2 regions of the Cupriavidus sp. SW-Y-13 genome follow, and region 2 is predicted to be linked to the other one. Evidence: riboswitches for the same ligand, from Rfam matches in the RefSeq annotation. Region 2 holds a riboswitch; the other holds the start of a gene.
The links. Region 2 has a riboswitch for glycine ahead of GA566_RS26515 (D-amino acid dehydrogenase). Riboswitches for the same ligand answer to the same signal wherever they lie in the genome.
Positions count from the first base shown of each region.

Region 1 (3,401 bases), on a different contig from region 2:
CGCCCAGCGACATGCCATCGCGGCGACGGATGGCGGCAGGCACCACGGCATCGATCAGCGCGGCGGTGCTGTGGAAACCGAGCAGCTTGAGCATGTGCTGCTGTTCGGCGGTATCGGGCCCGATATGGCGGGCGGCGAAGGCGTCGCGCGCCTCCAGTTCGGCCAGCGTGGGCCGTGCAGCTTGGGCGGCAGCGTTCATGGGAAACGGGGCGTTCATGGCAAGGAAATCTCGTGGAGCGCGCGGGGCAGGTGGTCAGCCTGCCGCCACGCGCGGCATCGGACAATCAGCGCGATCAGGCGCCGACGCTGGCCTTGTAGGCGTCGACGTTCATCAGGCCGTTCACATCGTCGCCGTTGGCCGGCTTGATCTTGAACAGCCACGCGTCGAAGGCGTTGGCATTGACCGATTCCGGCGATGCCGAAGCCGCGTCGTTAATGGCGATGACTTCGCCGGCCACCGGGGCGTAGATGTCGGAAGCCGCCTTCACGGACTCCACCACGGCCAGCGCGTCGCCTGCGCCAACCGACTTGCCCACTTCGGGCAGTTCCAGGAAAACGATGTCGCCCAGCGCGTCTTGTGCGTGGTCGGTGATGCCGATGGTCAGCGTGCCGTCGGCTTCGACGCGCACCCATTCGTGCGACTCGGTGTACTTCAGGTCAGCGGGGAAATTCATGAGGGTTCTCCGGGATACAGTGTGTTTCTTGTTTCATTCACCCGCCCGCGGCATGTGGGCTCGAGCGGAACGGGTGGAAGGGCGACCGTTGGTGTGAAGCGGGGGCCGATGCCTCAGCTCACGAGTGCCTTGCCATTGCGCACAAACGGCAGTTTAACCACAGTCGCGGTCAGTTTGCGGTCGCGGATCTCTACCTGGACTTCCGCACCCGGCACGATGTCCTTCGGCAGACTGGCAAAGGCAATGGACTGGGACAGCGACGGGCTGAATGTGCCGCTGGTGATTTCGCCGTCGCCGGATGCGGTGACGACTTTCTGGTGCGCGCGCAGCACGCCGCCCTTGTCGCGCAGGATCAGGCCCAGGAACGCGCGTTTCTGGCCGCCAGCGGTCAGCGCAGCCTTGCCGGTGAAGTCGCGTTCGCTTTGCAGATCGACCGTCCACGACAGCCCGGCGTCGAGCGGCGACGTATGGATGTCCATGTCCTGGCCGTACAGGTTCATGCCGGCTTCCAGGCGCAGGGTGTCGCGTGCGCCCAGGCCGGCAGGCTTCACACCGGCTGCCACGAGTTTTTCCCAGATACCGGCGACGTTCTCGGCCGGCACCACCAGTTCGAAGCCGTCTTCGCCGGTATAGCCCGTGCGCGCCACCATCAGTTCGCCCATGGCCGGGTCCTGCACGACCAGCGCGTTGAATGGCTTGAGGGCATCGGCGGGCTGGGTGGAGGGGAAGGCTGCATAGACTTTGGCGCGTGCGTTCGGACCCTGCACGGCGACGATGGCCAGTGCGCTGAACCCTGCTGGTGCCACGTCACCACGGCGCGGGTTGATAGTCACGCCGCTGCCGGTCTCGCTGTTGCGCGAACGGATCCATTCGATATCGCCGACGGCCGTGCTCGCATTGACCACGAGCCGGAAATAATCCTCGGCAAAGAAGTAGACGATCAGGTCGTCGATGACACCGCCTTTCTCGTCGAGCATGCAGGAATACAGGGCCTTGCCCGGTGTCTGGAGCTTGTCGACGTTGTTGGCCAGCAGGCCGCGCAGGAAGGTGCGGGTGTTCGCGCCATGGAGATCGACCACGCACATGTGCGAGACGTCGAACATGCCGGCGTCCGAGCGGACTGCGTTGTGTTCCTCGATCTGGGAGCCGTAGTTGACCGGCATGTCCCAACCGCCAAAATCGACCATGCGGGCGCCGAGGGCGCGATGAATGGCGTTGAGGGGCGTGGCCTGGAGCGTCATGGATATCCTCGGGCAATTCGAAAACGAAAAAAGGGTCACCCGCCGCATGCCGGCCGCACCAATGTGCAACCAGTCCGCTGCGGCGGATGACCCCTCTGTCCTCGATACCTGAGAGATTACGAAGCCGTGGCTCCGTGCGCCCCTTCGGTGGACATGCTCGCCGGCCTTCCAGCTGCGGCGGATGTCGCTCTCCAGAGTGCGGCATGCATCGTGTGCATGTTGCATGCCGATCCGACCGGTCCATGGTGCCTGAGAGTTTTCGGGTGATTCCCCTTCGGCGGCGCAATGCGTGATGCGCGCTCTCCCGGTCAGATGCGCGTGAATGTACGGGAGCGGTCTGGCTTTGTCAAACCGTCCCGTCGCGCGCTGCGGTCCCCCCGTTCGGTCAGCGGTTGTCCTTGGTTACGACATTGCCGATGACGCCACCGGCAGCCGCGCCGCCGATCGTACCCAAGGCGCTGCCGTTGGTCAGCACCGCGCCGCCGAGCGCGCCCGCACCGGCGCCGATGGCGGTATTCCGTTGCTTCGGCGTCATGTCCGCGCAACCGGCAAAGCCGACCAGCGTAGCGCCGATCAGCGCGACTTTCGAGAGCGTGCGAAGGGTGTTCATGATTGGCTCCTTGATTCGAATGGATTCCGATACGTTCCGATATCCGGAAGGTTTGCCGTGCACCGTTGTGACTGCCAACCTGCTCGGCCGTACGGGAGAGAGGCAAACTCCATGCCCCGTCACCAGGCAGGGCCCGCCCGATTTACGATTGTTACCAGCGTGAAACGGGTGCCGTCGGACACCCTCCGACAGGCCCTGTCAGCCACCTTGCCGCGTGGTAGCATCGTCGCCTTCGGCGCGTGGCTGACCGCGTGCCGAGTTCGGCATTTCCGCCCTTCCCGGTTCTCGTCCCCGCTTTCCTCTTCCCGCCCCATGACCCACGGACTCAACGCCGCGCAATCCGAAGCCGTTCGCTATCTGGACGGCCCTTGCCTTGTGCTGGCCGGGGCGGGTTCCGGCAAGACGCGCGTGATCACGCAGAAAATTGCGCATCTGATCGAGGACAAGGGGTTCGAGCCGCGTCACATTGCTGCCGTCACGTTCACGAACAAGGCGGCCAAGGAGATGCAGGAGCGCATCAGCAAGCTCATGGAGGGAAAGACCACGCGCGAAGGGAAGCGTATTCCACTCAAGCAGCTGACCGTTTGTACGTTTCACTCGCTCGGCGTGCAAATTCTGCGCATGGAAGCCGAGCATGTGGGCCTGAAGCCGCAATTCTCGATCATGGATTCGGACGACTGCTTCGGACTCGTGCAGGAGCAGTTGAGTACCACCGACAAGAAACTGATCCGCAGCGTGCAGAGCACGATTTCGCTGTGGAAGAACGGCATGGTCGATCCCGAGACCGCGCTCGCGCAGGCCGCCACGGCCGACGAGCACCAGGCCGCCATGGTCTATCGCGCGTACGTGGCGACGCTGCATGCGTACCAGGCGGTG
Region 1 is NZ_WHLX01000001.1:3,416,640-3,420,040, reverse strand. Features, by position in the region: gene gcvP (aminomethyl-transferring glycine dehydrogenase) at 1-217, opposite strand, end outside; gene gcvH (glycine cleavage system protein GcvH) at 294-674, opposite strand; gene gcvT (glycine cleavage system aminomethyltransferase GcvT) at 788-1,915, opposite strand; glycine riboswitch at 2,001-2,120, opposite strand; glycine riboswitch at 2,142-2,232, opposite strand; gene GA566_RS15375 (glycine zipper 2TM domain-containing protein) at 2,301-2,525, opposite strand; gene GA566_RS15370 (UvrD-helicase domain-containing protein) at 2,838-3,401, shown strand, end outside.
Region 1: it holds a riboswitch for glycine, as region 2 does, so the genes downstream of both, gcvT (glycine cleavage system aminomethyltransferase GcvT) here and GA566_RS26515 (D-amino acid dehydrogenase) in region 2, are expected to answer to the same signal.

Region 2 (3,401 bases):
CGACATCGATGCACTGACGGGCATCCCGAACCGGCGGTTTTTCCAGCGCGAGTCTCTGGCAGCCGTCACCCGCGCGTACGAACGTGGCCAGGAACTTGGGTTGCTGATTCTCGATGTGGACTTGTTCAAGCAGTTCAACGATCAGTATGGGCATCCCGTGGGCGACGAATGCCTGCGGCAGGTGGCATCGGCACTGAACGGCGTGCTGCGCGACGACCAGTTCTGCGCGCGCCTGGGCGGCGAGGAGTTCGCCGTGGTGCTGCCGAATTCGAACGTGGACGAGACACGCAGTGTTGCCCGCGGGCTGGTGGCATCGGTGCGAGACCTTGGCATTCCGCACAACGGCACGCCAGTGCAGCCCTTCGTGACGATCAGTGTGGGCGCCGTCTGCACACTGCCGGAGGCGCCTCGCCTGGAGCCACTGCTGCACCGCGCCGACAGCGCGATGTACCGCGCCAAGCGCGCGGGGCGTAACCGGTATGTGCTCGACGGCAGCCTGTCCCTCGGCGTGCAAAACACCGGATTGTGACCATCGCGCGAAAAGGGCTTGCAAATTGCCAAGTCTTCTGTAGAATTCGCGGCTCGCATCGACGCAGCAATGCAGCGATACGAAGCCCAGATGGCGGAATTGGTAGACGCACTAGGTTCAGGTCCTAGCGGTGGCAACACTGTGGAGGTTCGAGTCCTCTTCTGGGCACCAATTCAGATAAACCCTCGCTCGTAAGAGCGGGGGTTTTTCATTTGTGCGCCCCAAATGCTGTTGGTTTGCTCCCCTCTCCCATGAAATGGGAGAGGGGCGGGGGAGAGGGCCGGAGGCTCTGCTTGCCGACCACGTAGCAATTTGTACCTCCAGCCCTCTCCCCCAACCCCTCTCCCGCCATGCGGGAGAGGGGAGCACACCATCAGGCGATTCAGGCAACCGCACTACCCCCCACCTCGCCCCCAGCCACCACCACCTCAGCCCCAGCCCCCCGCACCACATCTCCCACCATCTCGGCCGTCACCGCTGACAGCGTCCATCCCAGATGCCCATGCCCCGTGTTGTAAAACACATTGGCCGCATGACCCCTGCCCACGCGCGGCATCATGTTCGGCATCATCGGGCGCAGCCCGGCCCAGGGCACGACGCTGCGTGTGCTCACCGCAGGAAAACATGCGTGCACCCAGTCGATCAGCGGACGAATGCGATCGGCGCGGATATCGCGATTGATGCCATTGAACTCCGCCGTGCCCGCCACCCGAAAACGATCGACACCCAGCCGGCTAGTGACCAGTTTGGTTTCATCATCGAGCAGGCTCACAACAGGCGCGCCGGCCTGGCTCTCGGCATCGTTCAGGTTGACCGTGATCGAGTAACCCTTCACCGGATAGATGTTGACGCGATCGCCAAGCTGCTGCGCAAAGGTGCGGCTCGCCACGCCAGCGCACACCACGATGCCGTCGAACTCGCGCGATGAGGGCAGACCGTCTTCGGCGGATACCACGGTGACGCGTCGGCCTGTGGTCGATAGCGTGCGCACGTCCTGGTTGTATAGCGTAGTCACGCCCAGCCGCTGCACGGCCGCCGCGAGCCCACTGGTGAACTTGTGGATATCGCCGGTGGCATCGCTCTCGGTGTAGTACCCACCGTAGAACTTGCCGGCCAGCGTCGGCTCGATATCGCGCATCTCCGCAGGCGTGACCGCGCGCCGCTCCAGTCCGCCTTCGGCCAGCAGCGTCGACACGCGCCCGGCATGATCGAACCCCGACTTGTTGCGATAGATATGCAGGATGCCGCGCCGCTTCAGATCGAAATCGATACCTTCCGCATCCGCCCAGGCAAACAGGTGCTGGCGTGCGGCAATGGCAAGCCGCGCCGTCTCCACGGTGTTGCTGCGATAGTGCGGCATCGACGCGATGAACTCGGCGAACCAGCTCAACTTGTGCCACGTAGGGCGCGGGTTGACCAGCAGCGGCGCATCGTTGCGGAGCATCCACTTCACACCCTTAACGAGCGTGGACCAGTGCGTCCAGACTTCGGCGTTCGATGCCGATAGCTGTCCGCCATTGGCGAACGATGTCTCCATGGCCGCATAGCGATGGCGTTCGAAGAGCGTGACGGAGAATCCGCGCTTGGCGAGGGCGTAAGCGGTCGTGACGCCGGTAATACCGCCGCCGATCACTGCAATGGTTTTCATGAGAAGGTCGCGAGGACGTCAAGGGATGGCAGTCCACCGCGCCCCATGCGCGGATAGACGCCCCCTCTGTCCTTGACCTGAGAGATTCGCGCGGCGCCGGTCGCGGAGGACGGCACACATCGCTTGCTCCTTCGGTACCAGCGGCCGACGTGAGAGCCGTGGTTCTTCAGAGTGCATTGGCGATATCGGTCCTTTTGCCTGAGAGTTTCCGGGGCGGTTGCTCCTTCGGCGCCGTGCTGCCTGTCGGATCGAGTCGGACTGGCACGGGCTCTCCCGATATCACGGGACAACGTGAGGCACTATGCCACAGGTTTTAAGATTTCGGCTATGTCCATTGAGCGATATCAACGATCCGAGGCGCGACGCTTGCGGCCGGTGAGCATCGCCGCTATGAGGTTCTCGCGCAGCTTGAGGCTCATGGCGATGGCCGCGATTACGTGGACGACGACCAGCCCGAGCAGCGTGTTCGACATCCATCGATGGATGTCGATGGGCCAGTCCTCGCCCCAGAACGGATCGAGCCGGGACATCCATCCCGTGACGGCGAGGCCAAGGATCAGCGCCCACATGGCGAGCATCATCACGGCGCCGAGCGGCGTGTGGCTGAGATGGCGCGGCGCGCGGCCACGCAGCAATGCCCGGGCATAGAGCAGCACGCCAGCCGGACGCGGCAGCCAGGCACCAAAGCGCGCGTGCTCGGTGCCGACAAATCCCCAGAGAATCCGAAACAGTACCAATCCGGCCGCCACATAGCCCAGCACACGGTGCAGGCGGTCGCCGGAGTCATCGAAGATATCGAACAGGACGATGGCCGCCACGCTCCAGTGCGTGAAGCGGACGGCCAGATCCCATACGGCGAGCGTATCGGACCGCTCCATGCGATCCGCCGGCGTGGACATGCTTACTTCTCGATTTCCGATTTCACGATGTCGAGCGTCTTCGTGTCGAAATAAATCTCGGCCTTCTTGCCGTCCTTGGTGGTGCCGTAGATCTCGTAGCAGTTGCCGTCCACCTTGAACTTCTTGATGTTGTAGCCCTGGGCCGCGATCTTGGCCTTGGCGTCAGCCTCCGGCATCCATTCGGCCTTGGGGTGCTTGGCGCAGTTGGCGCCAGCGAACGCTGCCGAGGAGAATAGGCCAGCGAGGGCAAAGGCTGCGAACTTGTACATGAATGACTCCTCCGATTTACCCATTCGGGCGATGTCTCGCATCGTATTCTGGAATG
Region 2 is NZ_WHLX01000002.1:2,470,629-2,474,029, forward strand. Features, by position in the region: gene GA566_RS26505 (diguanylate cyclase domain-containing protein) at 1-529, shown strand, start outside; tRNA gene GA566_RS26510 (tRNA-Leu) at 614-700, shown strand; gene GA566_RS26515 (D-amino acid dehydrogenase) at 912-2,177, opposite strand; glycine riboswitch at 2,354-2,463, opposite strand; gene GA566_RS26520 (cytochrome b/b6 domain-containing protein) at 2,522-3,076, opposite strand; gene GA566_RS26525 (PepSY domain-containing protein) at 3,079-3,345, opposite strand.